2 regions of the Vogesella sp. AC12 genome follow, and region 2 is predicted to be linked to the other one. Evidence: predicted binding sites of a transcription regulator. Region 2 holds the regulator's gene; the other holds the start of a gene.
What was found. Region 2 encodes FNR, which switches genes on or off when oxygen is low (the NO sensors DNR and NnrR bind a similar motif). Its sites were predicted from a motif close to TTGATNNNNATCAA; they were not measured.
Positions count from the first base shown of each region.

Region 1: a site for FNR is predicted at 1,899-1,912, ahead of NOM55_RS00760 (hemerythrin domain-containing protein). Genes of this name have one in related genera too.

Region 1 covers NZ_JANFNU010000001.1:129,859-134,263, reverse strand. The annotation lists gene NOM55_RS00770 (hypothetical protein) at 1-1,196, opposite strand, end outside; gene NOM55_RS00765 (DUF2249 domain-containing protein) at 1,205-1,420, opposite strand; gene NOM55_RS00760 (hemerythrin domain-containing protein) at 1,407-1,844, opposite strand; gene NOM55_RS00755 (MarR family transcriptional regulator) at 2,008-2,517, shown strand; gene NOM55_RS00750 (efflux transporter outer membrane subunit) at 2,643-4,049, shown strand; gene NOM55_RS00745 (HlyD family efflux transporter periplasmic adaptor subunit) at 4,069-4,405, shown strand, end outside.
Region 2 covers NZ_JANFNU010000002.1:289,383-293,787, forward strand. The annotation lists gene fhuB (Fe(3+)-hydroxamate ABC transporter permease FhuB) at 1-759, shown strand, start outside; gene NOM55_RS05205 (iron-siderophore ABC transporter substrate-binding protein) at 759-1,676, shown strand; gene fnr (fumarate/nitrate reduction transcriptional regulator Fnr) at 1,741-2,487, opposite strand; gene hemN (oxygen-independent coproporphyrinogen III oxidase) at 2,599-4,008, shown strand; gene NOM55_RS05220 (hypothetical protein) at 4,159-4,405, opposite strand, start outside.

The DNA.
Region 1 (4,405 bases), on a different contig from region 2:
GCCGCCGCGGCGAAATGCCACAGCAGCAACGCCAGCAGGCCGAGCAGCGCCAGCGCCAGCGGCCAGCCCAGCTGCGGTTGCCACACCCACAGCGCCGCCAGCGGCTGCAACAGCAACAGCGCGCGCCAGCTGTGCCGCGCGGCGGATTCCGGCACGAAGGCGTGCAGCGCCGGCACGCGATGGCGCGGCGGCGCCGCATTCTTCAGGTGCAGCCACAGCAGGAAGGGCACGATGCGGTACAGCATGCCGACCACCAGCGTCAGCGCGAAACCGCCGAGCAGGCACCACGCCAGCGCGCGCGCCAGCCACGGCGTGCTGCCCTGCCATGCCAGCAGCGGCAGCAGTGCCGCCAGCAAGGCCAAGAGCGCAAACGCCAGCCACCAGTACGGCAGCAGCCACTCCTGCGGCCGCCGGCTGGTGCGCAACAGCCGCAGGCTGAGCACGGCAAACAGCGCCAGCGGCAGCCACGCCAGCCACCACCACGACCACTGCGGTTGCCACAGCAAACCGCCCGCGCCGGCCAGCAAGGCCAGCAGCCACAGCGTGGCGCCGTGGCGCTGCCACCAGCCGGGATAGGCCGGCGTCAGCAGGAACATCGGCGCAATCACCTGCGCCACCGCCATCACCAGCAGCAACACCCAGCCCTGCGCCGCCAGCCGGTGCAGTGGCAACAGGCTCAGCAACGGCCACGGCCGGCCCCAACCCAGCACCGCCAGCATCGACAGGCCCAGCAGCAGGGTCAGCAGTAAAAGGCCGAGGGCCAGGCGCAGGCCGCGGCTGCTGCCGTCCGCCGCCGGGCTGCGCCACAGCCCGTACAGCAGGCCCGACAGCGCGGCGGCCAGCAGCGCAAACAGCACGCTGGCCAGCTGCAGCCACGGCGGCGCCAGCCCCTGATAAAAGCCCCAGCACAGGCTGGCGGTGGCCAGCTGCCACAGGCTCCACACCCCCAGCCGCCACCACGTTGGCCGCAGGCAAGGCACGCCGGACACCACCGCCACCATCTGCAGCAAAGCGCCCAGCATGGCGTTGCCGAGCACGCCCAGCGCCAGCAGGTGCAGCGGCAGCAGCAGGCTCAGCGACGGATAGTCGTTGTCGGTCCGCAGCAGGCTGGCCGCCAGCGGCAGCAGCCAGAACGCCGCCGCCAAAAAATAACGCACCGGCAGCGAAAGCGGCGGTGCGCGGTCAAAACTGGGCATGGCCTGCATCAGGGCAGCACCAGCTTCAGCACCACCCCGCTCATGTCCGGCAGCATTTCACTGTCAAAACTGACCTTGCGCTGCTGCAGCAGCGGGATCAGCGGCCCGGGGAAGTGTGGCAGCACATAGGCCAGCTGCTGGCCGCTGCTGCCGTTGTCGACGTCGTCGAGAATGATTTCCATCGGTTCCGGCGGCACCAGGCCGCGCAAATCACGGGGTGACATGGCGTAGCTCCTGCAACAGGGCGGCGGCATCCGGAATCCGGCTGTCGCACATTGGGTAGAGGATATTTTCCTCCTTCATATTGTGCTGCTGCATCAGTACCAGCAAGGTGTCGCAGGTGGCGGCCACGCCGCGGGCGTCGCGCTGCAGCAGATCGCGGTTGAGGTCTTCCATCAGCTCTCGCATCTGTTCGTGCTCGTAGCGCATCACCGCGGTCGGCCCGCCGCGCATGCCGGTGGCCGCTTCCAGCGCCTGGAACAGCCGGTTTTCCTCGTCGGCAAAGTGCTGCGCCATTTCCTCGCAAAAGCTGGCGCACAGCGCATCGGCGCCGGCCCAGTCCTGCTGGCGCACCGCCTGCTCCAGCGCGGCAAATGAGTCGTCGCAGTGGCGGTGCACCGCGCTCAGGTGGGTTGTCAGGTTCATCATCAGGCTCCGGTGGGGTGTTGCCGACAGTATTGCCGCGGCGCAGCACACGGCTGAATGATGCCGATCAAGAAACCCGCGCCCTGTCAGCCGCCTCAGGGCAGCACCGGCGCCGCGAGCTGAATTCCATCTTGAACCAAATAGTAACGCACGTTATCATTACCCAATGAAAGCACCTGCCTGCGGCCACAGCTTTGCGGCCACCGAACACGCCATCGACACCATCGCCCGCCGCCTGCCCGGCAGCCCGCGCGAAGAGGTGACCCTCACCCGTCTGCTGCTGCACATCCAGCCGCTGTTGCTGGGCTACTTCAACCAGTCGCTGGCGGTGCACGACATGAACGAAACCACCTGGATGGCGCTGATGGTGCTGTACGCGCGACCGGAAGAACGGCTGATGCCGTCCGAGCTGTCCGATGCGCTGGCGTTTTCGCGCACCAATGCCACCCGGGTGGTGGACGATCTGGTGAACCGCGGCCTGATCCGGCGCCAGCCCTGCAGCGTCGACCGCCGCCGCACCTATCTGGAGCTGACCGACAGCGGCCTCGCCTTCATCGAGCAGGTGATGCCGGAGCAGCGGCAGCAGGTGCGCGAGCTGTGGGCCGTGTTCAGCGGCGAGGAGCGTGCACAGCTGGAAGCGCTGCTGCGCAAGCTGATGCAGCAGCTCGGCGGCTAAGCGCCAGCCCCCACTATCCGAATCAGCGCAAGGTTGGCCGCAAGCCTCACGGCATTGCCGCCAGCCACCCCAATCCGCCCCCGGCGGTTTTTTTCGACACAAGTAGTCACGCAGGTGACAATCAAATGAGAAACTACAACACCACGTTACTGCCCGTCAGCGCCTTGCTGGCACTGCTGGCCGTGTCCGGCTGCGCCACCCCGGCGGTGGCCCCGCTGCAAAGCCAGCCGCTGACCCCGGCCGCGCTGGCGGTCAGCGAAGCCGTCACCCCCTTTGCCGCCGACTGGTGGCGCGCGCTGAATGACGCCAGCCTCGAGCAGCTGCTGGCGCAGGCGCTGCGCAGCAATCCGGGGCTGGACGCCGCCGACGCCCGTCTGCGCGCCGCGCGCGCCGGCATTGCCAGCGTCGCCAGCAACGACGGCCTGAAGGTCAACGGCAACCTCGGCGCCAGCCGCGCGCGCACCTCGGAATTCGACGCGCTGCCCCCGGCGATGCTCGGCCAGTGGACCACGCTGCAGACGGTGTCCGCCGATTTCAGCTACCGCTTCGACTTCTGGGGCAAGACCCGCGCCCAGCTCGCCGCCGCCCGTGGCCAGGCCCGCGCCGCCGAGCTGGAAGCCAGCGACGCGCGCCAGAGCGTGGCCTACGCGCTGGTCGGCAGCTATCTGGAATGGCGCGGCGCGCAGGCCGCCCTGACGCTGCTGCAGCAAGACCGGCAGCAGGCTGCCAGCCTGCTGCAAAACGCCGAACAGCGCGTCAAGCACGGTCTGGCGCAGCCGGACGAGGTGCTGCAGGCACGCGCCCAGCTGGCCGACAGCGACGAGCGACTGCTGCGCGGCGAGCAGCGCATCAGCGCCGCCGCCCACGCCCTCGCAGCGCTCAGCGCCCAGCCGCAGGCCGCCATCGACGCGCTGCCCGCCGCCGCGCTGCCGCAGTGGACGCTGGACACCGCGCCGCTGCACAGCGGCCAGCTGGGCCTGCGCGCCGACGTGCAGGCGGCGCGGGAACGGGTGGAGGCCAGCCGCGGCAACGTCGCCGCGGCGCGTGCCGACTTCTATCCCGATGTCCGCCTCAACCTGATGGCCGGGCTGTCGGCGCAGGAGCTGGGCGACCTGTTCAGCCCCGGCGCGCGCGTGCTGCGACTGGCGCCGGCGCTGACACTGCCGCTGTTCAGCAACGGCGAGCTGAACGCGCGCCTCGACAGCCGCAGCGCCGAGCTGGAGGCCGCCATCGCCAGCTACAACCAGACGCTGCTGAACGCGATCCGCGACACCGCCGACCACAGCAGCCAGCTGGCACGACTGCGCCAGGCCGAGGCCGCCAAGCAGCAGACGCTGCTCGCCCGCCGCGACAGCGTCGCCAAGGTGCAAAGCCGTGCCAGCGCCGGTCTGGCCACCCCCGCCAGCCTGCTGGCGGAGCAGCGCCAGCTGACCCAGGCCAGCCTCGCCGCGCTCGAACTCCACACCCAGCGCCTGCAAAGCCAGGCCGCCCTGATCCGCACGCTGGGCACCGCCCCGGCGGCCACCCGCTGAATTCCGGAGCAAGAAGATAATGGATAACACCACCCCGACTACCGCCCCCAATACCGCCCGCCGCACCGCCCTCACCCGCCTGAGCGTGGCGCTGGCCATCGCCGGCCTCGCCGCCGGTGCTTACTGGTTCCTTGCGCTGCGCCACCACCAGGCCACCGACGACGCCTACGTCGCCGGCAACCTGATCCCGGTATCGTCGCAAGTGGCCGGCAGCATCGTCGCCATCCACGCCGACGACACCCAGAGCGTCAAGGCCGGCGACCTGTTGCTGACACTGGACCGCAACGACGCACAGCTGGCCTACGCCCGCGCCGCGGCCGAACTGGCGCAGGCGGTGCGCCAGACGCGGCAGCTGA
Region 2 (4,405 bases):
CTGCTGCGCAACCCGCTGGCCAGCCCGGACATCCTGGGGCTGTCGGCCGGCGCCACGCTGGCATTGCTGGCGGCCAGCCTGTGGCTGGGGCGGCCGCTGCAGCAGGGCGGGCCGCTGATGGCCTTTGGCGGCAGCCTGGCGGTGCTGGGCCTGCTGCTGTGGCTGGGGCGGCGTCAGCAGTACGCGCCGGGGATGATGGCGCTGGTCGGCATCTCGCTGGCGGCCTTGCTGGAGGCGGTGCTGCAGTTCGCGCTGGCGCGCGGCACGGCGGATAGCTTCGCCATCCTCGGCTGGCTGGCCGGCTCCACCTATCGCGTATCGGGAGAGCAGGCGCTGCTGCTCAGCGGCGGCGTGCTGCTGCTGGGCGCGCTGGCGCTGTGCGGCCAACGTGCGCTGACGCTATTGAGCATTGGCGACGGTGTGGCGCAAGGGCGCGGCCTGCACTTGGCACGCAGCCGGCTGACGTGGCTGACACTGGTGGCGCTGCTGACCGCGCTGGTCACCAGCGTGCTGGGGCCGGTTGGCTTTCTCGGCCTGCTGGCACCGCATATCGCCGCCATGCTCGGCGCGCGCCGCGTGCTGCAGCAGCTGCTGCTGGCGGCGCTGCTGGGCAGCGTGCTGCTGCTGGTGGCGGACTGGCTGGGGCGGGTGCTGATCTTCCCGCTGCAGGTGCCGGTCGGCATCCTGGCCTCGGTGCTGTGCGGGGCGTATTTCATCTTGTTGTTGCTGGCGCAGCGTTTGCGCCGGGGGAGGGCGTAATGGCGCGGGCAGTCTGGACAACGTTGGCCGCAGCGTTGCTGCTGTGGTCTGGACTGGCGGCGGCGCTGACCGTGCGCGACAGCGACGGCGTGCATCATTTTGCACGCTCGCCGCAGCGGGTGGTGGCGCTGAGCTGGGAGGCCGCCGAACAGTTGCTGGAGTTGGGCATTACGCCGTTGGCGGTAGCCGATGCCGACGACTATCGCAAGTGGGTGGTGCGGCCAACCTTGCCATCTACCACGCTGCCGGCCGGCGGTCGGCTGGAGCCCAACCTGGAGCTGCTGGCCAGCCTGAAGCCGGACCTGATCATCATCAGCCCCAGCCTACTGGACATGCGGCCGCAACTGGCGCGCATCGCCCCGGTGCTGTACTTCGACGCCTACCGTCACGATCACGACAACGCGCAGGTGGCGCGTGACATCTACCTGCAGCTGGCCGGGCTGTTCGGGCGCACGGCGCTGGCCGAGCGGCGGCTGACCGGCATGGAGCAGGGCTTTGCCCGCCTGCGCGGCCGGCTGCAGCAGCGCTTCGGCACGCAGCTGCCGCGGGTGGACGTGATCCGTTTTGCCAGCCCGGCGGTGGTGTACGTGTACGGCAGCAACTCGATGCCGCTGCACGCGCTGCAGCGGCTGGGCATCGCCGGCACGCCGCAGCCGGCGGCGTCGATCTGGGGGGTGACGCAGCAGCAGGTGGTGCAGCTGGGGCAGCTGCGCGACAGCGTGGTGCTGTACCAGCAGCCGTTCGAGCAGGCCGGCAAGCTGTTCGGCACCCCGTTGTGGCGGGCGATGCCTTTCGTGCAGCGCGGCCGCTTCGGCGCGGTGCGCGCCACCTGGAGCTACGGCGGCATCTTCTCGCTGTACTACCTGGCCGAGGCGATGAGCGACGCGCTGCTGCGGCTGCCGCATGGTGCGCGCTAGCCGGCGGTGACAAGCAAAAAGCCCGGAGCAAGTCCGGGCTTTTTTATTGGGTCACGCGGCGGGCTTAGCCGGCGCTGTTGGCCTGCGAGCAGCCGGCCACCAGGGCCTTCAGCTCTTCCGGGCGGACCAGCTGGATGTGCTTGTGATCGACCAGGATCCAGCCCTGCTGCTGGAATTTCGACAGCGTGCGGCTGACGGTTTCCAGTTTCAGGCCGAGGAAGCTGCCGATTTCCTCGCGGCTCATGCGCAGGATGAAATCGTTGGCGGCAAAGCCGCGGCTGGCCAGGCGCTGCGACAGGTTGAGCAGGAAGGCGGCGAGGCGTTCTTCCGCCTTCATATTGCCCAGCAGCAGCATCACCGACTGGTCGCGCACGATTTCGCGGCTCATCAGGCGGAAGAAGTGGTGTTGCAGGCTGGGGATGTCGCGTCCCAGGCTTTCCATGCGGCTGAACGGCAGCTCGCACACCTCGCTGTCCTCCAGCGCGATGGCGTCGCAACCGTGGGTGTTGGAGGAAATGCCGTCCAGCCCCATCAGCTCGCCGGACATGTGGAAACCGGTAACCTGTTCGCGGCCGTCCTGGCTGGAAACGCAGGTCTTGAAATAGCCGGTGCGCACCGCGTATAAAGAACGGAAACCTTCTCCGCTGCGGAACAGGTATTCACCGCGCTTGAAACGGCGGCTCTGACGGATAACGGCATCCAGCTGGGCCATCTCGTCACGGTTTAGCCCCACCGGCAGGCACAATTCACGCAGGCTGCAGTTGGAACAAGTGACTTTCAGCGAATGCAGGGGGGAGGACAGATCGTTCATACCGAGAGTCGATTTCCAGGGACAGATGAGCTTGCTTGATGAGCGTCAATGCAGATCAAGGCGTAATTGCGCAAATTTACCAGTCCCCCACCAGATTTCCAATCAAAATATATGATGGCTGCTCATTCTGCATTTATCCCGACCCAATGTGTTTTCGACCGGACCCTGATCGAAACACTGGAAGGGTCCGGTCCGCGTTACACCTCCTATCCGACTGCCGACCGTTTTCACGCCGGTTTCGGGGTGAATGATTATGAACATTGCCTGGCGCAGCGCGCCATTGGGGCAAACCATCGCGGCATTTCGCTGTACGTGCACATCCCGTTCTGCAACACCATCTGCTACTACTGCGGCTGCAACAAGATCATCACCAAGGACAAGAGCCGTGCCGACGCCTACCTCGACTACCTGGAAAAGGAAATCGCGCTGGTGGCGGAAAAACTCGGCTGTCGCGAGAAGGTGATCCAGCTGCATTTCGGCGGCGGCACACCGACCTTCCTGTCCGATGCGCAGCTGGACCGGGTGATGGGCGTCATCAACCGCTACTTCGAGCTGCTGCCGGAAGGCGAGTTCTCGATCGAGATCGACCCGCGCAAGGTTGGCCGCGACACCGTGCTGCACCTGGGCCGTCTCGGTTTCAACCGCATGAGCGTCGGCATCCAGGATTTCGATCCGGCGGTGCAGCAGGCGGTGAACCGCATCCAGAGCGAGGCGGAAACCCGGCTGGTGATCGACGCCGCGCGCGAGGCCGGCTTCAAGTCGGTGAGCGTGGACCTGATCTACGGCCTGCCGCTGCAGAGCGCGCACTCGCTGGAAAGCACCGTCAACAAGGTGATCGCGATGTCGCCGGACCGTATCGCGCTGTACAACTACGCGCACCTGCCGACCGTGTTCAAGCCGCAGCGCCGCATCAACGAGGCCGATCTGCCGTCCAGCGCCACCAAGCTCGACATCCTGCAGAACTCGGTACAGCAGCTGAGCGACGCCGGTTACGTGTTCATCGGCATGGACCACTTCGCCAAGCCCGGTGACGAGCTGACGCGCGCGCTGGAGCAGGGCCGCCTGCAGCGCAACTTCCAGGGCTACTCCACCCACGCCGATTGCGACATGATCGGCTTCGGCGTGTCGTCGATCGGCAAGGTCGGCCCCTGTTACTCGCAGAATGAAAAAGACATCGACGCCTACTACGCTGCGCTGGACGCCGGCCACCTGCCGGTGATGCGCGGCATGACGCTGACTCAGGACGACATCCTGCGCCGCAGCGTGATCCAGGCGCTAATGTGCCGCTTCTCGCTGTCGGTGGAGGCGATCGAGCAGACCTTCGCCATCAATTTTGCCGACTACTTCGCCGACGAACTGCCGAAGATCCGCGAGTTCCAGCAGATGGGGCTGCTGCACTTCGACGGCGACTTCCTGATGGTGGAGCCGAAGGGCCGCTTCCTGATCCGCAATATCGCGATGGCGTTCGACCGCCACCTGCGCGAGCGCGAAACCGGCGCGCGCTATTCGAAAACCATCTGACGCGCGCCGCACGGGCGGCGGGACGACAGGCACACAAGGTTGGCCGCAGCGATGCGGCCAACCTTTTTTTATGCCGGCGGCGGCGCGGGCGCTAGAGCCTGTCATCCATTTGAGCCGGATGGGGGCAGGGAAGTGCGCCTGGCTTGTTTTTCAAGACTTGGCGGCGTGTTGATCATGCTCTGGGTTGGCTTGTTGTGCCTGGTTGCCGGTTCCGAACGTCAGCGTTCCGATGCCCGAGGCTGAGAACGAGAGTAGCGCCTTGCTGCCAAGGGGAATCTGCCAGGCATTGGGTGGCGTGGGCGTCACCGGACTACCTATCGGCATTGCCATATCCAGGCGAAACACCTGATAGGCGCTGGCTTCCAGCAACACGCTGCTATTGGGGGCCACCGTTACA